Regions from separate parts of the Plantactinospora veratri genome, predicted to be linked through region 1. Evidence: riboswitches for the same ligand, from Rfam matches in the RefSeq annotation. Region 1 holds a riboswitch; each other region holds the start of a gene.
What was found. A riboswitch is a leader RNA that binds a small molecule or an ion and turns the genes downstream of it on or off. The one in region 1 is predicted to bind cyclic di-AMP.

Region 1 (10,446 bases):
GGTGGTGCCGTTGCCGTTCCTCGGCGGTCCCGCCTCCGGATCGGTGAAGGTGAAGCTCGACATCACCTGCGGAACGCCGTACGGCCAGGCGATCATGAACGCCTCGGCCAGCGCGTACGCCGAGCCGTTCCGGTAGGTCAGCCGGGCCCGGCCGTTGCGCTGGGTGTCGTGGTTGTCGACGAACGCCACCGCGTCGGCGGAGCCGAGCCGCATCGACGAGGCGAGGTTGGCGAGGTTGGCCAGGTTGCCGTCCCGGAACGCGTTGCCGACCACGTCCCCGTAGCGGAACTCGGTGACGTCGCCGATCCCGGCGTACTCCTCCGGGGTGGGCTCGCCGGAACCGCCCTCGATCACCTCGCTGAAGACGTACGGGTCGCCGGCCACCGGGTCGACGATCGCGGCCAGGTCGGCGGCGGGCAGGTGCTTGGCCGCGTCCACCCGGAAACCGTCGACGCCGAGCGAGACCAGGTCGTTCAGGTACCCGGTCAGCCTGCCCCGGACATAGGAGGACTCGGTACGCAGGTCGGAGAGGTCGACCAGCTCGCAGTTCTGGATCTCCCACCGGTCGGCCCAGTTGGCGATGTCGTCGTTGCCGTTGCGCCCGCAGTGGTGGAAGTCGCCGCTGCCGTACGGCACCGCCGGATAGTCGTAGTGGCCGTAGGTCGAGCCGCCGCTGCCCGCCCCGGTCGAGGCACCGCCGGCCATGTGGTTGACGATCGCGTCCACATAGATCTTCACTCCGGCGTCGTGGCAGGTCCGTACCATCGCGGCGAAGGCGGCCCGGTCGCCGCGCCGGGTGGTCAACCGGTAGCTGACCGGCTGGTAGTCCTGCCACCACGGGTAACCCCGACCGGGCAGGACGACGTGCTCCTGCGGTGGCGACACCTGCACTCCGCCGAAGCCCTTCGGGCCGAGCACGGTGGTGCACTCGTTGGCGATCGAGGCCCACGGCCACTGGAACAGGTGCACGATCACGTCCTTGGCGCCCGGGCTGGCCGGGCTGGCGGTGGCCCGCTCGGCCCGCCGGTCGGCGAGGCCCGCCGCCAGCGCGGCGGCGAGCACCCCGGTCAGGACGAGGGCGGCGCCTCTTCGGACGGCGGCGGTCGGAAGTCGTCGGGTACGCATCGGAACCTCCCGTGCGCGAGGAGAGCGGGGACGCGGGCCTGCAAGTTCTTGCAAATGTTGCCGGGAAGCTATCACCGGATTCCGAAGCCGTAAAGCACGGTCGAGGATGGATATCTGAGGGGATTTGCCAGATTTAATTCAGATTTGGTTTGCAGAGATCGCCGCCCTTCGACGGAGGTTCGGAACCGTCGTCGCAGGTCCGGTGGGAGTGGCTCCTCGTCCGTTCCTTGCACAACTTTCATCCGCGCGGGGCGTACATGATGACGGCGACGCCGACCAGGCAGATGGCGGCGCCGGCCAGGTCGTAGCGGTCCGGACGGAACCGGTCGACCAGTACGGCCCAGCCGAGCGAGCCGGCCACGAAGACACCGCCGTACGCGGCGAGTACCCGGCCGAAGTGCGGATCGGGCTGGAACGCCGCGACGAAGCCGTACCCGGCCAGCGCCAGCATGCCGGCGGCGACGAAGAGCAGGCCCCGGTTCTCGCGTACGCCCTGCCAGACCAGCCAGGCGCCGCCGATCTCGGCGACGGCGGCGAGCAGGAACAGCAGCAGCGAGCGGGCGATCGTCATCCCGTCATTCTCGCTGGCCGGCGGCCGGCTCGGTTGCTTGCATCGATGGCTGTCTCTAAGCTTGGTCGGCGCCATCACGCGACCGGTACGGGCTGGCCGGTGTCGTGCTTGGACAGGTGATCTCGGGAGTCGGTCACTCGTTGTCGTAACAGCACTGCCGGCACGCGCCCAGGGGCGGCGACGGGCCGGCAGTCGTCCGAGAGGAACTCCCATGCGGATCTCCGCACCGTACCGTCGCGTCTCCCTGGCCCTGGCCACGGTGACCGCGATCGCCGCGAGCAGCGTCGCCGTACTCGGCACCGGATTGACGCCGACCGCGCAGGCCGCCGCCGGCTGCCTGGTCGACTACACGGCCAACCAGTGGACCGGAGGCTTCACCGCCGCCATCCGGGTGACCGCCGGGGACACCCCGGTCAACGGGTGGACCGTGACCTGGACCTACGGTGGTGACCAGCGGATCACCAGCAGTTGGAACGCCGAGGTCAGCCAGTCCGGCGCGACCGTCACCGCCCGGAACGTGGCCTGGAACGGGTCGCTGCCGGCCGGCGGCTCCGCCGAATTCGGCGTCCAGGGCAGCTATTCCGCCAGCTCGGCGGCACCGACCGGATTCACCCTGAACGGCGAAGCGTGCAACGGCGCCGAACCGACCACTCCACCCAGCACGGCGCCGCCGACGACCAGGCCGCCGACAACTCCGCCAACCAGCGTCCCGCCGACGGTGACGCCGCCGCCGACCGTACCGCCGACCACCCCGCCGCCGAGCGGCGGCTGCGGCGGCGCGGTGCTCTGCGACGGTTTCGAGAACCAGACCGGCACCGCGCCCTCCGGCGACTGGGCCGTCAGCTACCCGGACTGCTCGGGCAGCGGCACCGCCAGTATCGACACCTCGGTCGCACACCAGGGCACCCGGTCGGTACGCATCAACGGTGCCGTCGGCTACTGCAACCACGTCTTCGTCAGCTCCACCCGGAACCTGGGTAGCGTCGGGGCGGTGCGCTACGCCCGGCTCTGGGTCCGGCACACCACCGCGCTGCCGACCTCGCACGTGACCTTCCTGGCCATGCGGGACGCGGCCGACGGCAACCGTGACCTGCGGATGGGCGGGCAGAACCGGGCGCTGCAATGGAACCGCGCCTCCGACGACGCCACCCTGCCGGAGCAGAGCCCGAACGGCGTCGCGCTCAGCGCGCCGCTGCCGGTCAACCAGTGGACCTGCCTGGAGTTCATGGTGGACGGCGCGCAGGGTCGGCTCTCCACCTGGGTCAACGGGACCGCGGTGACCGGGCTGACCGCCGACGGTACGCCGACGCACGACGTCGACGGGCAGTGGTACAACCGGGCGAACTGGCGGCCCAACCTGACCGACCTGCGGCTGGGCTGGGAGAGCTACGGCGAGGGCGCGGACACGCTCTGGTTCGACGACGTGGCGCTCGGCTCGACCCGGATCGGCTGCTGAAAGCGAGAACCGCCGGCACTGCCCAGGGGTGGCGGGCGGTGCCGGCGGTTCACGATGGTGCGCGGCGCGGTGGATCAGTTCATCGACAGGTGCACGTGGTTGGTGTGGTCGCTGGACGGGTCACCGTTGCCCCCGTTGTACGTCTTCCAACCGCTGCTCGGCAGCCAGATCTGCTTGAACCAGATCACGTACAGCACACCCAGTCGATCGGCGTTGCGCACGAAGTACGCCGCCAGGTTGTTGCCGTACGTCCGGTCGCCGCCGGTCGCCACTCCGCCGAACCCGTTCTTCTGGGCGGCGAAGTCGCACGCCTGACCCTTCGGGTGCTCGCCGCTGCCGCCGCTGCGGAAGCAGGAGACGAACCGGGTGAAGCCGGCCGCCTGGGCCTGCTTCAGCGCGTGCAGGGTGCGCGCGGTGATGCAGCCGCTGGTGGTCGGGTCGTCGAGACTGCACGACTCGTCGGGGAAGGAGCCGTCGGCGTTACGGGGTGCCGGTCGTGCCGACCCGCCCCCGCTGCCGCTGACTCCCGATCCGGCGCCGCCGCTGTTGTTCGCCGCCGCGAGCGCCCGTTCGGCCTGCTTCTTGCGGGTCTCCATCACCTCGACCTGCTTGCGCTGCTCGCCGATCTCCTTGTCGAGCGCCGCCTTGGCCTGGGTCTCCTTGTCCAGGCTCTCCCGCAACCCGCGCAGCTCCCGGCTCTCGTTCGCCGAGATCGTGTCGAGTGCGGCGGCCCGGTCCACCAGGCTGGTCGGAGATCCGCTGTTGAGCAGCGCGGAGACCTGCCCGAGCCGACCGGTCCGGTATGCCATGCCGGCCATCTCGGAGACCCGTTCGCTCCGGGTCGTCACCTCGGTACGCAGCGTGGCGAGCTGCCGGGTCAGTTCCTTCTGCCGCTTGACGGAGTTGTCCAGCTTGGTCTTGGCGGCCAGATAGCCCTTGCTGGCGGCCTGGAGCTGCTCGCGCAGGCTGTCCGTGCCTCCGTCGATGTCGTCGCCGCCGGGTGCCGCGGCCAGCGCCCCGGGGGTCGCGTACTCCGGTGCCGCTTGCGCGGGTGCGCCGCCGAGTGCCGCGAGGACCATGCCCAGGGCGACGGCCGCGGTGGTCGCGGCCTTCCGGTGCGGTCTCGTGGCACTCCGCGCGGACGCCGGAGCCTGTCGGGTGGGTGCCAGGAACGGCATATGACAATGTCCTTCCGTCAGCCGCCGACCGGGTTAGCTGACGGGTTCGGGACGGAAGATCCCTACCGCTGGCGCGGATACACCCCTGGTACGTGGTTCCCCGGCTCGCGCGTGCGATTAGGCGACGGTCCCCGCAGGCGCCGGAGGGCGCCGCCCGGCGGAGACCGGAGCCGAGCTTACCGGCAGTCGCCGTCCGGGGATACGTGGCGTTGCCGGAGTTAGATTCGCGATTTTCCTAGTTGGGCGGATGTATCCGGACAAAAATGTTCAGCGCTACCCGGAAACTTAAGATGCCGCTAACTATCGGTGAGTCTCGACGGCCGGCGGACGCCGGAGGCGAAGGTCTCGGGCTGACCATGCGTGACGCGACGTCGCTACCGGTCACCAGTCGGTGGGGCCGCAGCCCCCCGGTGCGGTGTTCGGCTCGACCTGGAGCGTGGCGTGCGAGATGTGGAAGTCCTCGCGCAGCGCCGACCGGGCCGCGGCGAGTACGGTACCGACCTCCGCGTCGCGCTCCAGCCTCAGGTGCGCCGAGGCCACCTCCATCCCGGAGGTGAGGGTCCAGACGTGCAGGTCGTGTACGTCGCAGACGCCCGGCACCCCGGCCAGCCGGGTGCGTACGGCCGCCACGTCGAGGTGCTCGGGCGCGGCCTGCACCAGGATCCGTACGGCGCTGCGGCCGAGCCGCCAGGTGCGGGGCAGGATGAACAGCCCGACCGCCAGCGCCACGATCGGATCGGCCCAGCGCCAGCCGGTGACGATGATCACCACGGCGGCGACGATCACCCCCACCGAGTTGAGCAGGTCCCCGAGCACCTCCAGATAGGCGCCGCGCAGGTTGATGCTCTCCCGCGCCCCGGCCCGGAGCAGGCCGAAGGCGGCGGCGTTGGCCAGCAGGCCGAGGGTGGCCACCACCAGCATCGGGCCGGCCGCCACCCGGGGCGGGTCGTCGAACCGGCGTACCGCCTCGACCAGCACGTAGAGCGCCACCCCGAACAGCAGTACCGCGTTGGCCAGCGCCGCCAGCACCTCGAGGCGGTAGAGGCCGAAGGTCCGCTGCGGGTCACCGACCGCCCGCCGGGCCGCCGTGATCGCGGCCAGCGCCATCCCGATCCCGAGCACGTCGGTGAACATGTGCCCGGCGTCGGAGAGCAGCGCCAGCGAGCCGGTGACCAGCGCGCCGACCGTCTCGACCACCATCAGGACGGCGAGCAGCCCGAAGGCCGCCCAGAGCCGTCCCCGGTGCCGCTCCGCCGCCCAGGTCAACCGCCCCCCGTGGTCGTGCCCGGCCCCCAACGCCCCTCCTTCCGCCCCGGTCGCCCCCGCTGTCGATACTGCCGGCCGGTGACGTCGTCGCAGCCGGAAAACGACCGGACCGGCTATCCCTCGTCGCCGAGGGTGGCCGCGATCGGCGCCCGGGCGGCCCGCCGGGCCGGCGGGAGGCTGGCCAGCACCGCCGCCGAGGCGGCCAGCGCGGCGCAGAGGGCGAGCTGCCCGACGGGTACGGCCGGCAGCCCGTGCCCGTACCCGCTGATCAACCCCAGCGCGGCCGTCCAGCCGAGGCCGAGCCCGAGGGCGGTTCCGGACAGTGCCCCGACCGCGCCGGCCAGGGCCGCCTCGGTCAGCAGCATGGTGGCCAACTGCCGGCGGGACAGGCCCAGCGCCCGGATCGTCGCCGACTCGCGGCGGCGTTCGACGACCGAGAGCGCGAGCGTGTTGCCGATGCCCAGCACGGCGATCAACACCGACATGCCGAGCAGGGCGGCGAAGATCCCCAACAGCTCGTCGAGGGTACGGGCGAGCGCGTCGGCCTGGTCGGCGAGGCCGCGTACCCGGACCGCCGGCTGGTCGGCCAGGGCCGCGTCCAGCGCCTGCCGGCCCGTCGCCGTCGACACCCCCGGGGCGAGGTCGACCAGGAGCCGGTCCGGCTCCCCGGGGCCGTACGCGGCGGTGAACGACGCCCAGGAGACCAGGGCGGCACCGTCGACCGGGGAGTCGTCGTAGACCGCCACCACTGTCAGCGGCCCGGGTGGGCCGAGGCCGAGGGCGATCCGGTCGCCGACCCCGACGCCCCGGTCGGCGGCGAGCTGCCGGCTCACCGCCACCGTCCCCGGTGCCAGCCCGGCCAGGCTGCCGGCGGTCACCTCGGGACGGATCGGCCCGTGCAGCCGTTCCGGCGGTACCGCCCAGATCCGGATTCGCCCGTCCAGCGGCGAGCTGGCCAGGCGCACCTCGGCGACGGTGCCGAACGCCGGATCGGGGCGCAGCCGCTGTGCCAGTCCCGGCGGCAGCGGGCCGCGTACCGCCGCCGGCGAGCCGTCGGTGCGGACCCGGTCCAGCACGAAGTCGACCGGGAAGTTCTCGGACAGCTCGCGTCCGGCCTGCTCCTGGGCGGTCGCCAGCAGCACGCTGAACATCGCCATCAGGGCCACCCCGATGGTCAGCGCGGTGCTGGTCGCCGCCGCCCGCCGGGGATTGCGCCGGGCGTTCGCCACCGCCAGCCGTACCACCGGACCGAAGAGCCGGGCCGGCAGCCAGCCGACCAGCCGGACCGCCCGGGGCACCAGCAGCGGGGCCGCCACCACCGCGCCGAGGAAGGCGACCATGCCGCCGCCGAGCACCAGCGGCAGCCCGGGAAAGGCGAGCGGCAGCCCGACGAGTACGGCCAGCCCGCCGACCCCGGCCAGCCCGAGCGCGACCGCGACCCGGGTACGGCGGCGCCGGCCCCCGCCCGCCTCGACCGCGTCCCGGGACCGGAGCGCGGCCAGCGGCGCCACCCGGCTCGCCTCCACCGCCGGCACCAGCGCGGCCAGCACCGTGACCAGGGTGCCGAAGCCGAGCGCGACCAGCACGGTCGGCCAGCGCACCACCGGGGCGTGCAGCGGGATGTCGGAGGCGACCAGCTCCCGTCCCCGGATCAGCCCGTACCCGACGAGCAGGCTCGCCAGCAGCCCGCCGACCGAGGCGAGCAGGCCGAGGATGCCCGCCTCCAGGAGTACGGCGCCGCGCACCTGTGCCCGGGAGGCGCCGACGCAGCGCAGCAGGCTCACCTCCCGGACCCGCTGCGCGCCGAGCATGGCGAAGGTGTTGTAGATGACGAACGCCGAGACGGTGAGCGAGACCAGGCCGAAGCCGAGCAGTACGGCGAGGAAGCCGTCGACGTACTTCGCCGCCTGCCGGGCGAGCCGGTCCCGCAGATCCGCCCCGGTCAGTGTCCGGGCGCCGGGGCCGACCGCCTCGGCGACCCGGTCCCGTAGCCGGGCCGGGTCGGTGCCGTCGCCGGCCCGGACCACGACCTGGGCGTAGTCGACGGTACCGGTCAGCGTGCCGAGGTCGGCCGAGGTCAGCGCGGCGACGGCGGAGCCGCCGAAGAGCCGGTTCACCCCGAGGTCCAGCACGCCGACCAGACGCAGCCGGTGTGCCGTTCCCGCCCGGTCCAGCACCGTCACCGGCCCGCCGAGGGCGAAACCGGCGCCGGCCACGGTGGCCCGGTCCAGGGCGACCTCGCCGGCGGTGCCCGGCAACCGGCCGGCGGCCACGTCGTACGGGGCCAGCGCGGCGTCACCCGGCACCGAGAGGGCGTACCCGATGTGGTCCTGGCTCGTGATCAGCTTGCCGTTCCGGTCGAGTACGCCCAGCCAGGCGACCACCCGCCCGTCCACCGCCGCCACCCCGTCGACGGCCCCGACCCGGCGTACCGTCTCCGGGGTGAGCAGCCCGTGCTCCGGCTCGACCAGCACGTCCACGTTCCGAGCCGACCGGGCCAGGTCGGTGTAGAACGCCGCCCGGGCGGTGTCGCCGTAGACCAGGGTGCCGGCGAGGAAGCCGACCGCCACCACCACCGCGAACCCGGTCAGCACCACCCGTACGGCGTGCGCGCGCAGCCCGGCCAGGGCGAGCCGGAGCAGCGGACGGTTCATCCGCCGGGACGCGCGACGGAGTGCACCGGTGCGACGAGGCGCATCGGGCCAGTGTCACCGCCGGCCGCCCGCCGAGACGACCGACCTGTCGCCTAACGGACATGCCGCGCCGCTGCGGACGCGTTAGGCGGGGGCCCTTCTACGACAGAAAACGATAAGCGGGGGCCCTTCCTTACCGCTCGACCTCGACGGTGCTGAGACGCTGGGTGGCGCGGGAGAGTGCGACGTAGAGGGTGCGTACCCCGGCGGCCGAGTCGGCCCGGATCTCGGCCGGGCCGACCAGCACGACGCCGTCGTACTCCAGGCCCTTGGCCTGCATGGTGTCGACCACCGCCAGGCGCGGGTCGGCGGCCTGCTCCAGCCAGCCGGCGACCTCGGCCCGGCGGGTGACCGCGCTGATCACCCCGACCGTCCCCTCGACCTCGGCGAGCAGCTTCGCCGCCGCCTCCCGGACCGCGTCCGGCAGCTCGGCGGCCGGCACCACCAGCTCGACCGGTGCCACCCCGGTGGCCCGGACCGCGACCGGCAGCGGCAGGTCGGGGGAGACCTCGCGGATCACCCGGGCCGCCGCCGCGAAGATCTCCGCCGAGTTGCGGTAGTTGGTGGTGAGGGTGAACTCGTGCCGGGGGCGCCGGCCCAGCGCCTTGTCCTGGGCCCGGGTCAGCTCGGCCGGGTCACCGGTCCAGGCGCTCTGGGCCGGGTCGCCGACCACGGTCCAGGAGGCGAGCCGGCCCCGCCGGCCCAGCATCCGCCACTGCATCGGGGAGACGTCCTGGGACTCGTCGACCACCACGTGGGCGTACTCGCGGTAGTCCGCTCCCCGTTCGGCGGCGGCGTCCCGGCCGGCCCGGGCCGAGCGCTGCCGGTCCGCGTACGTGGTCACCTCGCGGACCCCGCCGGCCAACTGGTACGGGTCACGGTTGCGCCGGGCCGGGCGGGGCGGCCGGCCCAGCAGGTTGTCGAGTTCGTCGAGGAGTGCGACGTCGGCGACGGTCGGTCCCGCACTGCCCAGCGTCCGGTACGCCTCGGCGAGCAGCCGGATCTCGGCCCGGGACAGGATCCCGGCGGCGTACCGGCGCAGCCGTTCCGGGTCGGCCAGCCAGGGCAGTACGTGCCGGGGGTGCAGCCGGGGCCACCAGGCGCGCAGGAAGTCCCGGAACTCGGGGCGCTCGGCGATCTCGTCCTCGAAGCTGCGCTGGTCCGGCAGCCGGCCGACCCGCAACTCCTGGGCCTGTGCCCAGAGCGCGGCGAAGACGCCGTCGAAGCCGGCCCGGCGCACCTCGTTGCGGCGGGCGCCCGGCGGCAGCGCCCGGGTCCGGATCCGTTCCAGGTCGCTGCCGTTCAGCCGGAGCAGTTCGCCCCGGTAGAGCAGTCGCAGCTCGGTGGGGGCGTCCGGCACCTGGTCCCGGACCACCCGCTCCAGCACCCGACGCATTCGCAGCGAGCCCTTGACCGCGGCGACCTCCGCCGGGTCGGTGCGGGTCGCCGCCACCCCCTCGAAGAGCGAGCCGAGCGAGTGCAGGGTGGCGGCGTTCTCGCCGAGCGAGGGGAGTACCGAGGCGATGTAGTCGACGAAGACGGCGGACGGGCCGACCACCAGCACCCCGCCGCCGGCGAACCGGTTGCGGTCGGAGTAGAGCAGGTAGGCGGCCCGGTGCAGGGCAACCGCCGTCTTGCCGGTGCCGGGACCGCCGGAGACCACGGTCACCCCGCCGGCCGGGGAGCGGATCGCCTCGTCCTGCTCCCGCTGGATGGTGGCGACGATGTCCCGCATCTCCCGGCCGGTGGTCCGGGAGAGGTCGGCGAGCATGGCGCCGTCGCCGACCACCCGCATCCCGTCCGGCGCCGCCGCCGGGTCGAGCAGGTCGTCGGAGATCCGGGTCACCCGCTCGCCGCTGGAGGTGATCACCCGACGGCGTACGACTCCGCGCGGGTCGGCGGCGGTGGCCTGGTAGAACGCGGCGGCGGCCGGTGCCCGCCAGTCGATCACCAGCGGTTCGGCGTGCTCACCGCGTACGCCGAGGCGGCCGACGTGCAGCACCTGCCCGGTGTTCAGGTCCAGCCGGCCGAAGACCAGCCCCTCGTGTTCGGCGTCCAGGGTGTGCCGGCGCCGGGCGGCGTGGAAGACCATCGCGTCCCGTTCCACCAGCGCGCCGAAGTTGCCGACCCGGGCCAGTTGGTAGCCCTCCCGCTCGG
Region 2 (10,446 bases), on a different contig from region 1:
GGCGACACGTCGACAGGGGGAGGATGACGATCCGGCAACTCTGCGACGCCGCGGTCCGGCACAGCGACGGTACCGCCGGCAACCTGCTGGTCCGGGACCTCGGCGGCCCGGCCCAGTTGACGGCGTACGCGCGCAGCCTCGGCGACACGGTCACCCGGATGGACCGGATCGAACCGGCGATCACCCAGGCGACCCCGGGAGATCCGCGCGACACCACCTCCCCACGGGCGATCGGCACCGACTACCAGAAAATCCTGCTGGGCGACGCGCTCGTACCCGAGAAGCGGGCCTTCCTCCGCGACCTGCTGGAGCGCAACGCCACCAGCGTCGGCCCCCGACGCATCCGGGCCGGCGTGCCGAAGGGTTGGACGGTGGCGGACAAGACCGGTACCGGCGGCTACGGCACGGTCAACGACATCGGTGTCGTCTGGCCACCGAACTCCTCGCCGCTCGTCATCGCGATCATGGCCAGCAAGGCCACCCGGGACGCCGACCACGACCAGGCGATCATCGCGAAGGCCACCGAGTACGCCGTGGCGACCCTCAGCCAGGGCTGAGCCGACCGACCGCCGACAACCGCCGGCGCCGGCACCAACCGCGCGACAGCCACCCGCCGGCCGGGCCCGGTCGAGTCGGCCCGCCGAGCGTCCCGCCGGCCCCTTGTCCACTCGCCGGCCTCCTTCGGCAGTTGCGGTGCGGTGCGACAATGCACTACTTCGACCGCGCGAGATGCGCTGCCCCGGACCTGCCGGCGCGCACCCGGCGCGGCGAAACGACATCAGCGTGCCGACCGCACCGTGCGGCGGCCGGCACGCCACACGGGGGAGATTTCACCGATGCTCGACTCCGCGACGACCCAGGTCCTCGAACCTGTGCCGCCACCACCGCCGAAGCGGCGCCGCACCCGCAGCCACTGGCTACTGATCAGCGGGCTGCTGATCGTGCTCCTGGCCGGCGGCACGCTCTTCGCGATCACGCCGCTGCGCGACCCCCTGCCGGCGGCGACCGTCACCCGCACCCTGCCCGAGTCGACCACCATCCCCGGCAGGGCGCCGGTGGTGCCGTGGCCGAGGACCGGGCAGGCGGCGCTCTCGGTCGATCCGGTCGGCTCGCTCGGCACCTCGGGCGGCAGCGAACCGGTGCCGATCGCCAGCGTGACCAAGGTGATGACCGCGTACGTCATCCTCAAGGAGCACCCACTCGACCGGGGCGAACACGGGCCGAAACTCACCGTCAGCGCCGCGCAGGCCGCCGCGTACCCGGCGGAGCTGGCCCGGGGCGAATCCCTGGTCCCGGTCGTCGCGGGCGCGGTCTTCACCGAACGCCAGGCACTCCAGGCGGTACTGCTGCCGTCGGCGAACAACATGGCCCGGATCCTCGCCGCCTGGGACTCCGGCAGCGTCGCGGCCTTCGTCGAGAAGATGAACGCCACCGCCGACGCGCTCGGGATGAAGGACACCCACTACACCGACCCGTCCGGACTCGACCCCGGCACCGTGAGCACCGCCGTCGACCAGGTGATCCTGGCCCGCGCGGCGATGGAACTGCCGGCGTTCGCGGAGATCGTGGCGCAGAAGAAGGCGACCCTGCCGGTCGCCGGCACGGTGAAGAACTACAACTCGCTGGTCGGCCGGGACGGCGTGGTCGGGATCAAGACCGGCTCCACCGACGAGGCCGGTGGCTGTCTCGTCTTCGCCGCCGTCGTCAAGGTCGGCGGCCGGAAGATCACCATCGTGGGCGCCGTCCTCGGGCAACCCGGCGCGAACACCCCCGTGCAGCTCGACCGGGTGTTCAAGGCGACCCGCCCGCTGGTGCGCACCGCCACCGCCGCGCTCGGCGTACATCCGGTCGTCCGGACCGGCGACCAGGTCGCCACCGTGCAGGGGCCGCTCGGCACCGGCACCACGATCCACGCCGGCCAGGACCTGGCCGTGGTCGGCTGGCCCGGCATGCGGGTACGTCTGGACGTCGACCTCCCGGCCGTACCGGACCGGCTGCCGGCGCAGACCGAGCACGGCCAGCTGACCGCGGTCGCCGGCGACGGCGCTCCGGTCACCGGCGCGCTGCACAGCGGGGCGCGGTTGGAGCCGCCGAGCAACTGGGAACGGATCCGCCGGCACCGCTGACCGGACCCGTGCCGCCCGCTTCGTTACGAGCTGACAATCGGATGTGTCAGATCGAAGGCCCCGGTCGGGACTCGCGTCCCGGCCGGGGCCTGCCGTGGATGGATGACGGGATCACTATTTCGGCTGCGTGAAGCGGATGCTGTTGCCGAAGGGGTCGCGCAGGCCGCAGTCGATGCCGTACGGGCGCTCGGTCGGCTCCTCGGTGAACTCGACGCCGCGGGCCAACAGCGTCTCGTACGTCTTGCGGCAGTCGTCGACACTGAAGATGAGCCAGCCGCCCGTGGCCCCCTTGGTGAGCAGCTCGCGGACCTGCTGCGCCGTCTCCTCGCTCAGCACCGGCGGGCCCGGCGTCGTCAGCAGGATCTGCCGCTCCGGCTCGCCCGGGACGTTGACGGTGAGCCAGCGCATGATTCCGAGGTCGGTGTCGGTGTTGACCTCCAGGCCGAGCTTGCCGACGTAGAAGTCAAGGGCCTCGTCCTGGTCGAGGACGTAGATCTGCGAGTGCGTGATGCTGTTGAACATGTCCCTCACGCTACGGCGGGGGAGGGCCGAAAACTTATCCAAAACTGATCAGTGTGCGGGGCTGTACCGGCAGGTCAGCCGGTCAGGCACTCGGCCGCATCCAGGCCATCGTGAAGCATGTCGGGACGTTCGCCGGCACCGCCTCCTTGCGGTACTCCCGGGGCGATCGCCCGACGATGTCCCGGAAAGTACGGCTGAAGGTGCCGAGGCTGCCGAAGCCGACGTCGAAGCAGATGTCGGTCACACTGCGATCGGTCTCCCGGAGCAGGAACATCGCCCGCTCCACCCGACGCCGCTGGAGGTAGCGGTGCGGCGTCTCGCCGAACGTCGCCCGGAAGGTACGGGCGAAGTGCGCCTCCGAGACATGTGCGATCCGGGCCAGCGCCGGTACGTCCAACGGCTGCGCGTACGCCCGGTCCATCGCGTCCCGGGCCCGGAGCATCCGGCGATTGGTGTCTTCCACGGCCCGACCCACGGTTCCATCACACCACGCCCGCCCGCGACCTCCCCACGCTGCGGGTCGCCGGCCTCTGTGAGCATGCCGAATGTGCCTCTTCGTGGTCATCTCGACGGCTCCCGGTCGGGATTTGCCGGTTGACGAATCCGGCCGCCGATCGATGAGTTTCGGGTCGTGTGGACGTCACAATTCGCAGGACCCGCAGGACTTGACGCGTTCGAACCCGGAGGAGACGCATGGCAAAGCTCATCTACTCGATGATCACCTCGCTCGACGGATACGCCGAGGCGACGGAGGGCGGCATCGGCACCGGGGCCGACGACCAGCAGGTGCACACCTTCATCAACGACCTCTTCCGCCCCGTCGGCACCTACCTCTACGGCCGACGGATGTACGAGACGATGGTCTACTGGGAGACCGCGCACACGGAGCCCGACCAGCCGCCGCACATCCTGCAGTACGCCCGCGACTGGCAGGCCGCAGAGAAGATCGTGTACTCCACGACGTTGAAGTCGGTGTCCAGCGCGAAGACCAGGATCGAGCGGACCTTCGACCCGGACGCGGTACGCGAACTCAAGGCCGAGGCTGATCACGATCTCACCGTCGACGGCCCGAACCTCGCCGCCCAGGCCATCGCCGCCGGCCTGGTGGACGAGTACCACCTGTTCATCACCACGAGCGTTGTCGGCGGCGGCAAGCGGTTCTTCCCCGACGGCGTGCGCCTCGATCTCGAACTGGTCGAGGAACGCGCCTTCGACAGCGGACTGATCTACGCGCGCTACCAGACCCGCTGAGCCGCGGTCGTCGCCGCGATGAAGGGCGAGCGGAAGAAGGCGGAAAGGCGGTGGCGACACGACGGCGAGCGGCCGCAACGGACGCTGAGGCTCGCGGGCCTATCGCAGGGCAGCCCGCTCGTCGACGCGGTAGTCCGGTTCGCCAAGGAAGGCGTCTCGTGTCATGGGGCCGAAGCCGATGCTGACGGTACGCAGAACGTAATGCCAGTCGGCCATCCCGGTCATCGAGGAGAAGCGGTTGTTCGTCTGCCACCGCACCCACTCGCCGTGCTGGAGCATCACCACAGGACGATGATTTCGGACCGGTGCCCCGAAGCTTGCGGGAAGCTGCACCCTGAGCACGTCCCGCATCAGGCGAAGGTTCAGCTCGTGTCGTGGCGGCAGGTCGTGAACGCTCCTGACCTCGGGCACGAAGTCGTTCTCTTCCCGCATGACGACCTCGTGGAGCAAGGGGAGAGGGCCGTCCGGTAGATCCGGTAGTGGGAACGCGGTCGGGGCGGAGTTGCGGAGCGCTGCCTGTGGGAAACCCCGGGATCGCTTGCTCCAGGTCGTGCGGATCCGCTGCACGGTCACGTCCATGCCGGTCATGATCCTGTCTGCCATCAACGAGCGGCAACCAACTTCGGCAGGACAAGCCACCGGCGGCACCGGGAACGGATGCGCGTTGACCCCGATCCGGCAGGACCACAACGGAGGTAGGAGGGGCAGGCAGATAGCACGACACCCAGACTGGGGATCAGATACGACGAAGGCCCAGCGTCAGGAAATGTCCTCTGACCTGGGCCTTCGTTGTTGGAGCGGGTGACGGGAATCGAACCCGCACTGTCAGCTTGGGAAGCTGATGTTCTGCCATTGAACTACACCCGCGAGCGGACCCCACTGTACCCGGTCGAGTCCGATCATGCACTCACCCTCCCCCGGGTACGGCTCCGAGCGCTCCGTCGCCCCATCAGATCCCGCGCGAACCACGCCGGGTCGCCTCGTTTGCAACCCTGGCCACGGATAGTAACGTCCGCCTCACCTGCAACTATGGCTCTGTGTCACCGCAGAGCCACTCTCCGAAAGCAAAGGGTCTGGCAATGGCGTTTCGTGGACTGTGTTCGTCGTCGCGTTCCGGCGCGACCGGCATGGCGAGCATGTTTCTCGTCCTGCTGCTCGGAACCGGCCCGGTGGTGGCGGCACCTCCGGGTTCGGCCGGACGATCCGGCGAACCGGATTGCGCCGAGACGACCAGCGGCCACCCGAACCCCGTGGCACCGCACGCCGGGGCAGCGAACGCCAAGGCCAAGCCCGGGGCGGCGCACTCCGCCGAGCCCAACGAGCTGACCCCGGCCGAGGCCGCCGAACTGGACCGAGCGGTCGACTCGGCGTACGCGCAACGGATCGGGATCGCGCCGCTCGGCGTACCGGGCAAGCTCAGGATCATTGTCGACGTGGTGTTCCATGTTGTCAGCGAGAAGCGGACCCGGGCGGACGGGGACATTCCGCTGTCCCTGATCCACGCCCAACTGAAGGTGTTGAACGACGCCTTCGGCGGGCGTACCGGTGGGGCCTGGACGCCTTTCCACTTCAGGTTGAAAAAGGTGAACCGGGTGGTCAACCCGGCCTGGTACCCGATCGTGGCGGAGAGCCCGGCGGAGGCGCAGATGAAGCGTGCGCTGCGGGTCGGCGGCAAGCACACCCTGAACATCTACACGGGACTGCTCGACGACGAGTTGCTCGGCTGGGCCACCTTCCCGCAACGTGACCTCGACCCGTACGACGGGGTGGTGGTGCTCGCCGAGTCGCTGCCGGGCGGCACGGCGGCACCGTACAACGCGGGTGACACGGCGACTCACGAGGTCGGGCACTGGCTGAACCTCTACCACACCTTCCAACAGGGCTGCGCGGGTCAGGGCGACCACGTCTACGACACGCCCGCCGAGGCGGAGCCCGCCTTCGGCTGCCCGGAGCGACGGGACACCTGCACGACGAAGCCGGGTCTCGACCCGATCCACAACTTCATGGACTACTCGGTCGACGCCTGCATGTACGAGTTCACGTACGGTCAGACGTTCCGGATGCTCAAGGCGTGGAAGGCCTTCCGGGAACCGTAGGTCAGGATGTCGGTACCGGCTCCGCCTCGACGGCCCGGCGCCGGCCGCGCCGCTTCGGCCCGGTGGCGGCGCCTGCTCCCGCGGCGCCCTCGGCTGTGGGGACGGCGCCGGCCGGGTCGAGCCAGACCTGCACGGCAGGGCGCTCGGACCGATCTCCGGCGGCGAGCGGGGTGGCGCCGTTGCTGCCGTGCCGGGCCACCATCGCCACGTCGACGGTGAACTCGAAGAGCCGCCAGTCGACCTGCGGCGCGGCCCGCAGGTTGCCGGCGAGCTGGTCCACCCGCGCCTGGTCGGTCACCGGGCGGGCCCGACCGGCGACGTAGGCCTCGTCGTCGCTGTCCTCGGGCGGGAAGGAGTGCAGCGCGTAGCGCCCGTCCCGTTCGAGGTCGCGCCGCTTCGGAGAGTCGACGACGAAACAGAAGAGTCCCTCGTCGGTGATGACCGGGGACACCGGGTGCACCCGCGGCCCACCGTCGGCGCGCACGGTCGCCAGGTAGCCGAGACCCGGACCGTACTGCTGGATGAGAACGCGGATCGCGTCGGCGAGTCGGGGCTCGTCGGAGGCGAATTCGGACCAGGATGCCATGAGCACATTCTATCGAACACCTGTTCGATCACCTACCCCGAACCCACCCTCATCCCACCCATCGGCGAGGTCGTGGCCGGCCGGCTCCGCCCGACCGCTAAGGTGGTCCGGTGCTGCTCTCCGACCACGACCTAGTGATCGAGATCAAGGCGGGCACGCTCGCGCTGGAGCCGTTCGAGCCCGCGCTGGTGCAGCCGTCGAGCATCGACGTACGCCTGGACCGGCTCTTCCGGGTCTTCAACAACCATCTCTACACGCACATCGACCCGGCGGTGCAGCAGGACGAGCTGACCTCGCTGGTCGACGTGCCGGACGGCGAGCCGTTCGTGCTGCACCCGGGTGAGTTCGTGCTCGCCTCCACCCTGGAGGTGATCTCGCTGGGCGACCAGCTCGCGGGCCGGCTCGAAGGAAAATCCAGCCTCGGCCGGCTCGGCCTGCTCACCCACTCGACCGCCGGCTTCATCGACCCCGGCTTCTCCGGGCACGTCACGCTGGAGCTGTCGAACGTGGCCAACCTGCCGATCCGGCTCTGGCCCGGGATGAAGATCGGCCAGCTCTGTATCTTCCGGCTCTCGTCGCCGTCCGCCCACCCGTACGGGTCGGCCGTCTACGGCTCGCGCTACCAGGGGCAGCGCGGCCCGACCCCGAGCCGCTCCTGGCAGAACTGGCGCACCTGGCCCACCCGCTGAGGCCGCGTCCGGGCGTCGACACGGACCGAAGGAGGAACCCCCGCCGCAGTTGCGCGACGGGGGTTCCTCCGTTGACACGGTCGGTCGGCGAGACGTCAGCCAGGTCTGCCGAAGCTGTGGATCTCGCCGTCGTCCATCCGCTTCATCTTCACCGGCTCGCCGGCCCGGGAGGCGTGCACGATCCATCCGCCGCCGACGTACATGCCGACGTGGCTGAGGTCGGCGTAGTAGAAGACGAGGTCACCGGGGCGTAGCTGGGAGCGGCTGACCGACTTCACCTGCCCGCGCTGCGCCCGGGCGTTGTGCGGCAGCCCGACGCCGCCCTTCGCCCAGGCGGCCAGGGTCAGGCCGGAGCAGTCGTACGAGCTGGGGCCTTCCGCACCCCACTTGTACGGCTTGCCGATCTGGGCACAGGCGAACTTGACCGCCTGGCCGGCCGGGCCACCGGGGTAGGTCGCCGGGCAGGGCGCGGGCCGCAGCGGGCCGGCGGAGCCGTTCCCGTACGCCTGGATCCGCAGCTTCTGCAACCGCTCGACCTCGGCGTCGATCTCCTTCTTCTTCGCCGCCAGTTCCGCCTCGGTCTTGGTCAACTGGGTGACCAGCCGGTCCAGCGGGGCCTTCTGGGAGGCGTACTTGTTCTTGAGGTCGACGACCGCCTGCACCTCGCGCTGCTGCTGCCGGGCGAACTGGTCGAGCACCGAGAGCTGGCCGACGAGCGCGGTCGGCGACTTCGTGGTGAGCAGGGCGTTGACCGCGGATGCCTTGTCGCCCTTGTACGCCTGCACGGCGAAGTCGCTCACCCGGTTCATCGCGGCGTCGATCTGCGACTGGAGCGGGGCGATCTTCTTCTGCAGGGCGGCGGCCTGCTTCTTCTTCGCGGTCAGGTCCTGCCGGGTGGCGTTGTGCTTCTCGACGACCGGCTCCAGTTTGCGCCAGGCGGTGTCGATCTGCTGCTCGATCTCGGCCACCGACGGTTCGGCGAGCGCCGGCGTCGTGCCGGTGAACAGCACGGCGGCGCTGGCCAGTGCCGTGAGCGCAATGGCGAGAATGGACCTTCGAGGGCGCGGCTTCGCGTTCCCGGCGTCGGCGGAGGCCGATCGGAGGGATGGCGACCGCGGCGGGGCAGGGGGAGCCACCGGGGTCCGTACTCCTTCTTCCGTAGCCCGCCTACCGGGTTAGCTGACGGGTTCGGGCGGGAAGATTGTCGCCCTACCGCGTGAGACGCGGATTCACCCCATGAACCTCGGGTCCCCGGTTCGCTCAGTGTGACGATTCGGCGGTGTCGAGACGTCGCCGCCCGGCTAGGCGGCCTGCCGTCGGCTCGACGGTCCCCAACACTAGAGAAGGGTGTTATCCAAACGCAACCCCGTGATCTGAGTCGATTCGTTATGTATCGGATCGGTCGCTGACGGTGGGAGCGTTCGCACCCACCGAACCGGAAGCCCGAACCCGCCGATCACGCTCGGTATACGTGAAGGATTCCTACATAGTGACGACCTTGGTCGGCAGGTATTGACCAGCACCGGTCCCGGGTGGAGGGTGATCGGCAGGCCCACCCCCGGCTCATGGAGGTTCGATGCTTCCCACGAAACAGCCGCTGAGCAGGAGAATCGCGATCGGCGCCGCGGTCGTCGGCGCCGCCGCGCTGCTGCCGGCCAGCCCCGCGCCAGCCACCGCCGCGCCCGCCGACACCCGGCAACAGGAGTACGCCGCCGCGGCGGCCGAGTTCGGCGTACCCGAGAGCGTGCTGCTCGGAGTCTCCTATCTGGAATCCCGCTGGGACACGAACGCCGGCACCCCGAGCACCAGCGGCGGGTACGGCCCGATGCACCTCACCGACGTCGCCGGGCTGGCCGCCGAGCCAACGGGGCACCCCGAGCACGGCGAGGACCGACGCGGCGACCCGGCCCGACCCGCCCGACCGGTGCCCGGACCCGCCGGCCCGCACCTCGACCGGAGCGCCGACGCACCGCCCGGCGGGCAGACCCTGGACGCCGCCGTCGCACTCACCGGAGTCGACGAGCACCTGCTCCGCGCCGAACCGGCGGCGAACATCCGCGGCGGGGCGGCGCTGCTGGCGTCGTACCAGAAGGCGCTGGCCGCGCCGACGGGCCGGGCCAGCGACCCGGCGGCCTGGTACGGCGCGGTGGCCCGGTACGCCGGCAGCGACCGCGCGGACGCCGCGGCGGCCTTCGCCGACGAGGTGTACCGGACCATCGCCGAGGGCGCCAGCCGGACCACCGACGACGGCCACCGGATCACCCTGCCCGGCCGGCCGGGGATCGCCCCGCAGCGCTCCTGGCTGGACCGGCTCGGCCTGCCCGGCGCGCCCCGCCCGGACGGGCTGGAGTGCCCGCGCGACATCTCCTGCGAATGGATCCCCGCCCCCTACCAGGCGTTCGGGGACGGCGACTACGGCAACCACGACCTCTCCGACCGGCCCGCCCGGCAGAAGATCGAATACATCGTCATCCACGACACCGAGGGCAGCTACGACACCACCCTGCGGCTGGTGCAGGACCCGACCTACGTGAGCTGGCAGTACACGCTCCGCTCGGCGGACGGGCACATCGCGCAGCACGTGAAGGGCAAGGACGTCGCCTGGCACGCCGGCAACTGGTACGTCAACGCCAAGGCGATCGGCCTCGAACACGAGGGCTTCGCCGCCCAGGGCACCTGGTACACCGAGGCGATGTACCGGACCTCGGCCAAACTCGTCCGCTACCTCGCCGACCGGTACGACATCCCGCTGGACCGCGACCACGTCATCGGGCACGACAACGTACCCGGCATCCTGCCGGCGAACGTGCGCGGCATGCACTGGGACCCCGGCCCGTACTGGGACTGGTCGCACTACTTCGACCTGCTCAAGGCCCCGTTCCGGGGCATCGGCATCCCGGCCGCCGGCCTGGTCACCATCGACCCGGACTTCGCCACCAACCGGCCGGCCTTCACCGGCTGCGACACCGCCGGGGTACCCTGCCCGTCACGCGGCTCCTCCTCGGTGATCCTGCGCAGCGCGCCGGCCGCCGACGCGCCGCTGGTCAACGACATCGCGCTGCGCCCGGACGGCACCCCGAACACCATGCACATCTCCGACCACGGTGCGCGGGCCTCCGCCGGGCAGACCTACGCGCTCGCCGGCCGACAGGGCGACTGGACCGCGATCTGGTATC
Region 3 (10,446 bases), on a different contig from region 1:
GTCGCCGGGCTGCACGTCACCGGTCCGGCGCTGCACCGGGTCGACCTGACGGGCGGCCCGGAGACCCTGCTGGTGATTCCGGACGAGCAGGCGACCGGGCTGCCCGAACAGTGGCGACGGCTCGGCCCGAGGGTGGAGTTCGCCCGGCTGGAGGTGCCGGCGGCGAACGTGCCGTACCGGTACCGGCTGGTCGCGGCGATCGTGCTCGCCGAGGTCGCCCGGCAGCTCGGTACCCGTACGCCCGGACGCCCCGGCCCGGCACCCCGGCAGCGCCCCCGCTACGACAGCGCGCTCGCCCTGGTCGACTCCCCGGACGCCGAACTGGTCACCCCGGCGGAACTGGAGTCGTACTGAGATCAGGCGGGATCGGTGCCGTCGAGGGCCGCCTGGATCAGGCCCCGGGTCTTCTCGTCGAAGGCGACCAGTCGGATCGACTCGACCGCCGACGGTGTGGAGCGGAGCGTCCGCACCGCTATCCGCGCCGCCCGGTCGGCCGGGAACCCGTAGACCCCGGTGGCGATGGCCGGGAAGGCCAGGCTGCGCGCGCCCACCTCGTCGGCGACCGCCAGGCAGCGGCGGTAGCAGGAGGCCAGCACCTCGGCTTCGCCGTACTCGCCGCCCTCCCAGACCGGGCCGACGGTGTGGATGACATGCCGGACCGGCGGGTCGAGGTCGAACGCCGGGGTCGCCACCGCCTCGCCGGGTGGGCAGGGGGCGATCGCCCCGCCCGCCTCGGCCAGCCGGGGACCGGCCGCCCGATGGATGGCACCGTCCACACCGCCGCCGCCCAGCAGCGACTCGTTGGCGGCGGTGACGATCGCGTCCGCGTGCTCCCGGGTGATGTCGCCCAGGACGACTTCGATGCTGGCCACCCGCCGATGATGCCAGTCGGCGCCGCGACCTGTCCGCACAATGCCACCGCCCCGCCACCTGAGCGGACAGGTGACGGGGCGGTGGCGTTGGCTCGGGCTACAGCATCGAGACGTGCACGTGGTCGGTGTGGTCACTCGGACCGCTGTAGGAACTCCAGCCCTCGTCCGGGAACCAGATCTCCTTGTACCAGATCACGTAGAGGATGCCGAGCCGGTCCGCGTTGCGGATCAGGAACGCGGCCAGGTCGTTGCCGTACTTCATCTGGTCGTCGTTGGCGGCCCGGCTGAACCCGGAGTTGCGCAGCGACCAGTCACATGCGCGGCCCTTCGGATGCTCGAACGGCCCACCGGGCCGGAAGCAGCCGACGAACCTCTTGAAGCCCGCCCGGCGCACCTCGTTGTACATGTGGAGCGTCCGGGCGGTGATGCAGCCGCTGGTGGTCGGGTCCTTCTTGTTGCACGGCAGCCCGGGGAAGCCGTCCGCCATCCCCGGCCCCGGCCGGGCGACCGGCGAGGTGGCCGCCACCAGCCCCTTGTCGGGGCGCGAGTTGCCGCCCACCAGGGCGAGCGCCTTCTTCGCGTCCGACTGCTGCTTCTTGATGATCTTCTCTTGCGCGGCCTGCTTGGCGACCTCCTCGTCGATCGCCTTCTTGGCCGCGCCGACCTCGTTGCGCGCCTGGTTGAGCGCCCGGAGCTTGCTGTTGTTGAACAGGTTCAGCTCGTTGAGCGCCGAGGCCCGCTCGATGAACGAGTTCGACGAGGAGTCGGACGAGTTGTTGGTCAGCAGCATCGAGATGGCGCTGAGCTTGCCGCTGCGGTAGGACTCGGCCGCGATCTGGCTCGCCTCCGGCGTGAGCGCCGCCAGCCTGGCCTCCGCCTGCTTCAACTGGTTGCCGAGCTGCTGCTGCCGCCGCTGGGACTTGGTGCGTTCGGCCTTCGCCTCGGCGAGCCGCTTGCCGGCGCTGGCGAGCACGTCTCCGAGCACCGGCGAGTCGGCCTCCTCCTGGGGGGCCGGTTTCGGCGCGGGTGCCGCCGACGCCTCCGACGGGACCACGACCAGAGCTGCGGCGGTGAGCAGTGCCAGGGCAGTCGCCAGCCTTCGGCGTAGGGGTGCCCTCACATGTATCCCTTCCGTCGGCCGCCGACCGGGTTAGCTGACGGGTTCGGGATGGAAGTGGTCCCTACCGCTCGCGCGGATTCACCCCAGGGGTACGTGGGTCCCCGGCTCGCCGTGTGGCGATTAGGCGGCGATCAGCGCCGGCACCACTCGGTATCCGGCGGCTATGAACGGCAGACAGCATACCCGGTTTCACTTCCCGAATGGCAAGACCCGTTCGCAGGCAAAAGCGTTGCCAGGCAACGACTATCAGTAATCACGGCGCGTCAGACGCATCGAAGGTCATGCTTTGTCCACCATTATCGACTAGCTGCTGTCGGCTATTTACCAAGCGCGTTGTCAGCCGTCTGACGTGCGGAAACGTGTCCAGGTTGGTCGGTGGCGTGATTCTCCGGTCACCGTCGGCGCCAAGGCGTTGTGCCGAACAGCACACCGGCCACCGTACCGGCCGAGAGCAGACCCGCCGTCACCGCGCCCCGGTGCTGGGACAGCCAGAGTTGCGGACTCCGTGTGCGATACGGCGTGTCGAACGAGCCGTGCGCGCCCGGGTCCACCCCGGTGCCGTCGTCGACCGGGTGCCACAGGTTGGCCGGTCGACCCCGCTCGGCCGGCTGCTCCGTCTGCTGGCCGGAGTATCCCGTCCGGGCCAGATACCGGTCGAGCAGCCCGGGCACCAGCCGGTTGCCGAGGATGGTGCCGACCGTCGAGGCACCGACCCAGTACTCCCGCCGGCCCGGCCGGTCGGCCGCGTGCACGATGGCCCGGGCCGCGAGTTCGGGCTGGTAGATCGGTGGCACCGGCTGGGCGCGGTTGCGCAGCCGGGACAGTACCCAGTCGAACTGCGGGGTGTTCAGCGCCGGCAGGTGCACCATGGTGAGCCGGACCGGACTCCGGTCGTGCAGCAGTTCGCAGCGCAGCGACTCGGTGAAGCCCGCGATGGCGTGCTTCGCGCCGCAGTACGCGGACTGGAGCGGGATCGACCGGTAGGCCAGTGCCGACCCGACCTGCACGATCGTGCCGCTCCCGCGCGGCAGCATCCGGTCGAGGGCGGCCCGGGTGCCGTGGACGTACCCGAGATAGCAGACCTCGGTCACCCGCCGGAACTCCTCCGGTCCGATCTCCTTGAAGGGCGCGAACACCGAGACGATGGCGTTGTTGACCCAGAGGTCGATCGGCCCGAGTTCGCTGGTCGCCCGGTCCGCCGCCGCCTCCACCTGGTGGTGGTCCGCCACGTCGGTCTCGATCGGCAGCGCCACGCCCCCGGCCGCCCGGACGTCCTCGGCCGCGCCGCGAAGACCGGTACCGCCCCGGGCCAGCAGGGCGAGCCGCATCTCCCGGCGGGCCAGCAGCCGGGCCGTGGCGCGACCCACCCCGGCACTCGCTCCGGTGATCACCGCTACCCGCGCCGCAGGTCGCCCCCGCATCCGCTCCCCCGTCCCGAACCTCCCCGGTCGCCCGCGCCGGCTACCCGGCCGACGCCCCGGCAAACGCCGGGACGCTTCCGGAGCAGGCCGCCACGTGGCAACCGGAGTGACCGGCCCGGGCACCCGTCCGGGTGAGGATGAACCCCGGCCGGGCGGGTAACCGCGTCCGCGACGGTGCGGCGGGCGGAGCGAATGGTGCGGCGGGCGGAGGAACGAGTGCGCGGACGCGCGGTACCGGCGACGGCCGTCGGTGCCGCGTTGGCCGCCCAGGTGGTGCCGGCCGTGTTGGCCGCCCAGGTGGTGCCGGCCGTGACGGTGCTGCCCGGGGTACGGCTGCGGTTCTTTCCCCGGCTGAGCGGACGCGGCTCGCCGGGGCACGTCGCGCTCACCTTCGACGACGGCCCCGACCCGGCCTCCACCCCGCTCTTCGTCGAGACCCTCGCCGCGCACCGGACCCGGGCGACCTTCTTCCTGCTGGGGTCGATGCTGGCCCGCGCACCGGAACTCGGGCTGGATCTCGTCGCCGCCGGGCACGAGGTGGCGGTGCACGGCTGGGCACACCGGAATCTGCTCCTCCGGGGCCCGCACGCCACCTATCGCGACCTGGCCCGGACCCGCGAGCTGGTCGGAGCGGTGACCGGGCGGGTACCCCGGTTCTTCCGCCCGCCGTACGGGGTGCTCAGCGCCGCCGCCCTGATCGCCGCGCGCCGGCTGGACCTGACCCCGGTGCTCTGGACCTGCTGGGGGCGGGACTGGACCCGGTCGGCGACCCCCTCCTCGGTACTCGACACGCTGCGCGACGGGTTGGCCGGCGGCGGCACGGTACTGCTGCACGACTCCGACTGCACCTCCGCGCCGGGGTCCTGGCGGGCCAGCCTCGCCGCCCTGCCCCACCTGCTCGAGGAGTGCCTTCGCCGGGGTTGGCGGGTCGGGCCGCTCGGCGAACACGGCTGATCCGCCGGCCCGCCGCCTGCGCCGCCCGGGTCGGTCGCCCGCGGTACCCGCGCCCGCCGCCCTGGGCGCCGCGCCCGCCGCCCGGGCCCGTGCCCGGTGGGTTCAGCCCAGCCGGTCGGTCAACTCGCCGGGTACCGCCTCGACCCGGCTGCCGGGCACGGCCACCGGGGCCGAGCCGCCGGCACCGGCCGTCGACCGTGTCCCGGCGAGCGGATGCCGGACCCGGGTCACCACGCCGACGTGTGCCCGCCGCGCGGCCTGGAGCGCGGCGAACAGCCCGTACGCTCCGCGACCGACCAGCCGGTGCTTGAGCCCGACAGCGCCGCCCGGCGGCTGGTAGCCGGCGGGCGGCAGGTGGGCCCGGTACCGGGTGACGATCTCGGCGAAGAACTCGCGGCGGCGGCCAGGCGGCACCCGCCGGGGATGGCCGAGCACCTGCAACAGGTGCCAGATCATCCGCTGGAAGATCAGGTGACGCAGTTCGGCCGGCACCGCCGGGTCGGCGTCCAGCCCGGACAGCACCCGGTCCCAGTGCGCGAAGACCTCGAAGTGCCGATCGCTGACCGTCGCGGTGATCGCACCCTCGGGACGCTGCCGGTACGCGTAACAGCACCGGTCCAGCAGGGCGACCCGCTGCGCGGCGAGCATCAGCGGAAAGCTGAACGAGACGTCCTCGTACCAGCCGGGGCCGAAGGTCAGGCCGAGGTCGAGGAGGAACCGGCGCCGGATCACCTTGTTGCAGGTGATGTGCAGCACCGACAGCAGGCCCGGCCGCTGCCGGAGGGTGAAGGTCTCCGGCCCCGACCCCCCGGCACCGACCTGGGAGAGCGACAGGTGCCGGGTCCCGCCGTTCGGGTAGTACCGGGTGTACGCGGTGACCAGCAGGTCGGGCCGGGTCCGGGTCAACCGCTCGGCGACGGCGGTGAGGCTCCCCTCGGGCAGCCAGTCGTCGCCGTCGACGAACCACACGTACTCGCCGGTGGCCCGGGACAGGCCGGTGTTGCGGGCCGCCCCGAGCCCCTGGTTGCGGTCGAGGGTGACCACCACCAGCCGGGAGTCGCGTTCGGCGTACCGGGCCAGGATCGCCGCGCTGCCGTCGCGGGAACCGTCGTCCACCGCCACCAGTTCGAGGTCGCGAAAGGACGCGTCGAGGATGGAGTCCAGGCAGTCGGCCAGGTACTCCCGCACCTGGTAGACCGGGACTATCACGCTGAGCAGGGTCACCGTGGAAACCTCCGGGGGAGGACGGAGACCGAATAGTAGCGCCCAGTAATCGGGCGCCACGCGCTCGGTAACTATCGAGTGACCAAATTGTGATTTGTCACTTCGATCAACACCTGTCCGGATCTACCGGTCATCCCGGTCGCCGCACGGGTCGCTCAGAGCCCCGCCACCCAGTTCCACAGGTCGACCACCCACTCGGTCTGGCGCAGGTACGCCACCCCGACCCCGGCCAGGAAGATCCCGGTGACCAGGTGCGCGCCCCGGGCACTACGCCGGATCCGACCGAGCTGACGCTCCCAGACGACCCGGCCGACCAACCGGGCCAGCGCGAAGAGGCCGACCGCGACGAAGAGGGTCAGCACGAAGGTGACCACCGGACTGGTCAGGTCACCCCGGGCCGAGATCGCCCAGATCCCCCAGCAGACGAAGGCGAAGAGGCCGCCCAGCATGCTCCAGTGCCGCCCGATGCGCAGCTGCCGCCAGTGGTAGCCCGGCGGAAGCTGCTCCCGCTCCTGCTCCACCATCGGCCACCCGGTACCGGTCGGCTCGTGCGGCGCCTCCGGCTCGGTGCGCGGCCGAGGCACCCCGACCTGCGCCACACCGCGCCGGAAGCCCTCGGGGCCCGGCGGCATCCCCGGTCCCTCCGCACCGGGCGGCATCTCGACGGTCCGCTCGGCCCACGGCTGCGTCTGGTCTGCCATCTGTCCTGTCCTCCCCATCGGCCCGGGCCCGGAACCCGGTCCAGTTCCGAGGGTAGCCAGCCGGCAAAGCCCGCGCCGAGCCAGCGTCGATCCACCGGACAGGGCGACGACCCCGCGCCGTTCGACCTGCCAGCCCGAGTTCCGCCGCCCCTGGCCGACCTCCGCCGCGTTCGGCGGGCTGTGCACGGGTCACAGAGCGTGCCGGCGTTCGGGGCTCCCGCCGGTTCGGGGGCCGCTGAGCCGGGACCGGCACGCCACCGGCCGGTAGGGTCGACACCATGACCGGGCGGAGCGACGGCGTCGACCAGCTCAGGTCTGCCGGTCGTGACGCCGACGAGCGGATCGGGGAGGGACCATGACCGAGCCGGAGCGTCGACGGCGGAGGCTGCGGCACGACCCGTCGAGCGGCAGCGGCGGCACACCCGAACAGGGCCGTCGCGGCGGTGACCCGGGTACCGGGCCGGGCGCCGGGGACGACCGGGACGCGGAACGCGGCCTGCGCGGGCTGATCGGCTCGGGCGCCTCCCAGGTGAGTGTCGCGGCGGCGATGCGCGCCCGGGACGCGGCCCGGCCGACCGAGGCCGACCTCGCCGAGGCGGCCGACCGGCTGGTACTGGTCCGGCGCAACTGGGTGCCCCGGGACGAACTGCCGCGCGGCGGCCGCTGAGCGCCCGCCACCGACGAGCGGGGCGGGCGGCCCGTCCGGCTACGACGCGGGCAGCGCCGGCAGCGCGCCGGAGCGCTCGTACTCGGCGACCTGCCCGATCCGCCGCGCGTGCCGCTCGTTACCGGAGAACTGCGTGCTGAGAAACGCCTCCACGATCGCCGTCGCCTCGTCGAGGGTGTGCTGGCGGGCGCCGACCGCGACCACGTTCGCGTCGTTGTGTTCCCGGGCGAGCTGGGCGGTCTCGACGTTCCAGGCGAGCGCGGCGCGCACCCCGGCCACCTTGTTGGCGGCGATCTGCTCGCCGTTGCCCGAGCCGCCGATCACCACGCCCAGGCTGCCCGGGTCGGCCACCACCCGGGCGCCGCAGTGCAGGCAGAAGACCGGATAGTCGTCGTCCGGGTCGAAGAGGAACGGCCCGACGTCCACCAGTTCGTAGCCCTGCTTGGCCAGGTGGTTGGCCAGGTGCACCTTCAGTTCGTAGCCGGCATGGTCGGATCCCAGATAGACGCGCATACCGCGAGTCTGTCAGCCCGCCACCGGCACCCGCCGGCAGGCACCGCGACAGCCGGACAGATCACAACCCGGCACCGCCCACGGGTACGGTGCCGGGCGCCCGGAACGCCGCCGGCGCGCCCGGCAGCGTACTGAGCCGTACCGCCAGCTCGTCGCAGGGTCAGTCGCGCGGCGTCTCCGCCGTGTCCCGGCCCAGCTCGGCAAGGACCAGCCCGGCCCGGGCCTTCGGGGTGAACCAGGTGCTCTTCCGGGGCATCTTCTGCCGGGCCAGGTTGACCGCGACGAAGTCCTGCACGGTCACCGGGGCGATCAGGATCGCCAGCTCCGCCCGGCCGGCGTCGACCTCGCCGACCAGCCACCGCGCCGGGTAGTCCCCACCGACGTACGTGATCCGCTTGTCGCCGGGGTCGAGCCCGAGCGCGTCCCGCAGCAGCACCCGCTCGACGAGCGCGTGGTCGAGGTCCTCCACTCCCCCGCCGGAACCCGAGGGGAGGGTGACCGCGTAGGTCCTGCCGGCCGCGTAGAGCTGGATCGTGCCGCCGGAGTCCGGTACCGCCGCCGGGCCCGCCACCTGCTCGACCCTGGCGCCGGTCGCACGCAGCCGGTCCAGCAGCTCGTCGGGGGTGCTGGTCAGCTCGCTGACCAGCCGGTTGTACGGCTGGATCGCCACCGAGCCGGGTGTGGTGACCACCGCGAGGAACCGGGGCAGCTCGCCGATCTGCGCGGCCAGGCTGCGGTGGTTGCCGTCCGCGACGACGAGTTCCCCGGCACCGGCCAGCGCCAGCAGTTCGTCCTGGCGGGGCCCCGGCCCCTGCAACCAGATGGCGTGGGTCCGCCCCGCCTGGTCGGTGTCGGTCGCGGCCGGCGGACCGGCCGCGTCGGTGGCCTCGGCCAGCGCCCGGTGCAGCGCCTCGCCGGCATTCGGCCGCGCACCGCCGCCGTCGGCGCTGCTCACACCGTCGCCGTCGCTCGCACCGCCGTCGCCGCCGGCCCGGTTGCCGGTCTGGAGCAGCAGCACCGGCGAGAGGAGATGGCCGGTCGCCTCGGCGAGCGCCACCCGCTCCCGCACCTTGGCGATGAAGACGTCCTCGTTGCGGATCACGAGTCCGGGCTCGTCCGCACTGGTGGAGATCTGGTCGGTGTCGACCATGGCGAACATCCCGTAACCGGGCTCCTCGCCCGGCGCGGTGATCCGGTAGAGCACCACGACCTGCTCGGCCGGGGTGTAGCTGCCGTCGGCCCGCGCCTGTGCCAACCGGGCGACCGCCTCGGGCAGCGCGTCGGTGAAGGACCGCCCGACGCTCTCCGGCGCCCGGTGCGGCATCTCGATCGCGAGTGCGCTGGCTGGGTTGTCCCGGATGATCGCCGTGATCTCGGCGTCGTCGGCGAACTCGTCGTAGTTCTGGGCGCCGGTGCCGCCAGTGGTGACCCAGGCGCGGCTGATCGGATGCACGACCGTCATGTGCCGGAACGCTACCGGCGGTGCCGGAGCCGGCGTACGGATACCCCGGTCGTTTCCACCCCGTGGGCGGCCCGACCGGCGGAGAGTACCGGCCGGACCGCCCGGCGGCGCGCTCAGTCGAAGCTCGGCGCCTCGGTACGGGTCCGCTTCAGCTCGTAGAAGCCGGGCGTGCCGGCGACCAGGAGTACGCCGTCCCAGAGCCGGCCGGCCGCCTCGCCCTTCGGGGCCGGGGTGATCACCGGGCCGAAGAACGCGACGGTCTCCCCCGGCACCGGACCGGGAGCGTGGACCACCGGCGTGCCGACGTCCTGGCCGACCGGCTTCATCCCGGCGTTGTGGCTGGCCCGCAGCGCCTCGTCGTACTCGGTCGAGTCGGCGGCCTCGGCCAGCGCCGGGTCCAGCCCGACCTCGGCCAGCGCCGCCCGGTACAGCTCCGGGCCGCGCTCCTCCTTGGCCAGGTGGATCCGGTTACCGAGCGCGGTGTAGAGCTTGCCGACCGCCTCGGAGCCGTGCCGCTGCTCGACCGCGATGCAGATCCGCACCGGTCCCCAGGCGGTCTTCAGCCCCTCCCGGTACTGCTCGGGAAGGTCCTCCCGGCCCTCGTTCAGCACCGAGAGGCTCATCACCCGGAACCGGATGTCGACGGGGCGTACCCGCTCCACCTCCAGCAGCCACCGGGAGGTGATCCAGGCCCAGGGGCAGGTCGGGTCGAAGAACATGTCAACGGACGCGCGCTCGGACACGGCGCGACTCCCTTCGTCGTCGGGGCAGCCGGAATCGGCGGCACCGTTACAGATCTTCACCCGTGTACGCCGTCGCCGACAGCGGGATGAGACCGTGACCTGGAGCACCAGTGGCATTCCCGCCGGCATGAAACACTCGACGTCGAGCCGTGGGGATGGCTCGGTGCTGTCAACGGGGACAGCCAGCGGGAAGACCGGATGGAGATTCACGTGCCAGGAGTGCGTAACCTGACCCAGGTCGAGGCGACGGACCGGGGTCGTCTGCTCGACGTCACCGGCTATGACATCCGCCTGGACCTGTCGTCCGCCGGGCGGGGCGCGGACAGCCGCACCTTCCGCTCGACGACCGAGGTCCGGTTCCGGTGCGCGGATCCGGGTGCCACCACCTTCATCGAGGTGGCCGCCGATTCGGTACGCGCCGCGACGCTGAACGGCACCCCGGTCGACCTCTCCGGCTGGTCGGCCGAGGACGGGCTCACCCTCACCGGTCTGGCCGCCGAGAACACCCTGGTCGTGGATGCCGACTTCCTCTACTCCTCCAGCGGTCAGGGGCTGCACCGCAGCGTCGACCCGGTGGACGGCGAAACCTATCTCTACAGCCAGTTCGAGACCGCCGACGCGCAGCGGGTCTTCGCCTGCTTCGACCAGCCGGACCTGAAGAGCGTCTTCACCTGGCACGCGACCGTGCCGGCGCACTGGCGGGTCATCTCCAACATGCCGATCAGCGGTGAGGAGCCGGCCGGCACCGACACCAGGACGATCCACTTCG

Region 2: another riboswitch for cyclic di-AMP. It lies ahead of V1634_RS30190 (C40 family peptidase); the one in region 1 lies ahead of V1634_RS09645 (coiled-coil domain-containing protein).
Region 3: another riboswitch for cyclic di-AMP. It lies ahead of V1634_RS05585 (coiled-coil domain-containing protein); the one in region 1 lies ahead of V1634_RS09645 (coiled-coil domain-containing protein).

The regions. Positions count from the first base shown of each region.
Region 1 is NZ_JAZGQL010000006.1:46,695-57,140, forward strand. Features, by position in the region: gene V1634_RS09630 (carbohydrate-binding module family 20 domain-containing protein) at 1-1,125, opposite strand, end outside; gene V1634_RS09635 (YnfA family protein) at 1,364-1,696, opposite strand; gene V1634_RS09640 (cellulose-binding domain-containing protein) at 1,908-3,152, shown strand; gene V1634_RS09645 (coiled-coil domain-containing protein) at 3,227-4,231, opposite strand; cyclic di-AMP (ydaO/yuaA leader) riboswitch at 4,337-4,464, opposite strand; gene V1634_RS09650 (cation diffusion facilitator family transporter) at 4,712-5,626, opposite strand; gene V1634_RS09655 (ABC transporter permease) at 5,710-8,250, opposite strand; gene V1634_RS09660 (HelD family protein) at 8,423-10,446, opposite strand, start outside.
Region 2 is NZ_JAZGQL010000031.1:45,109-55,554, forward strand. Features, by position in the region: gene bla (class A beta-lactamase) at 1-557, shown strand, start outside; gene V1634_RS30145 (D-alanyl-D-alanine carboxypeptidase family protein) at 837-2,126, shown strand; gene V1634_RS30150 (VOC family protein) at 2,241-2,648, opposite strand; gene V1634_RS30155 (AraC family transcriptional regulator) at 2,731-3,123, opposite strand; gene V1634_RS30160 (dihydrofolate reductase family protein) at 3,342-3,899, shown strand; gene V1634_RS30165 (hypothetical protein) at 3,999-4,478, opposite strand; tRNA gene V1634_RS30170 (tRNA-Gly) at 4,693-4,766, opposite strand; gene V1634_RS30175 (zinc metalloprotease) at 5,027-5,995, shown strand; gene V1634_RS30180 (pyridoxamine 5'-phosphate oxidase family protein) at 5,997-6,581, opposite strand; gene dcd (dCTP deaminase) at 6,692-7,270, shown strand; gene V1634_RS30190 (C40 family peptidase) at 7,366-8,280, opposite strand; cyclic di-AMP (ydaO/yuaA leader) riboswitch at 8,419-8,559, opposite strand; gene V1634_RS30195 (N-acetylmuramoyl-L-alanine amidase) at 8,847-10,446, shown strand, end outside.
Region 3 is NZ_JAZGQL010000004.1:153,122-163,567, reverse strand. Features, by position in the region: gene V1634_RS05595 (TrmH family RNA methyltransferase) at 1-354, shown strand, start outside; gene V1634_RS05590 (O-acetyl-ADP-ribose deacetylase) at 357-872, opposite strand; gene V1634_RS05585 (coiled-coil domain-containing protein) at 970-1,992, opposite strand; cyclic di-AMP (ydaO/yuaA leader) riboswitch at 1,996-2,129, opposite strand; gene V1634_RS05580 (SDR family oxidoreductase) at 2,385-3,413, opposite strand; gene V1634_RS05575 (polysaccharide deacetylase family protein) at 3,630-4,367, shown strand; gene V1634_RS05570 (glycosyltransferase family 2 protein) at 4,470-5,591, opposite strand; gene V1634_RS05565 (hypothetical protein) at 5,747-6,292, opposite strand; gene V1634_RS05560 (hypothetical protein) at 6,648-6,959, shown strand; gene V1634_RS05555 (ribose-5-phosphate isomerase) at 6,999-7,472, opposite strand; gene V1634_RS05550 (DUF1015 family protein) at 7,633-8,934, opposite strand; gene V1634_RS05545 (mycothiol-dependent nitroreductase Rv2466c family protein) at 9,048-9,677, opposite strand; gene pepN (aminopeptidase N) at 9,897-10,446, shown strand, end outside.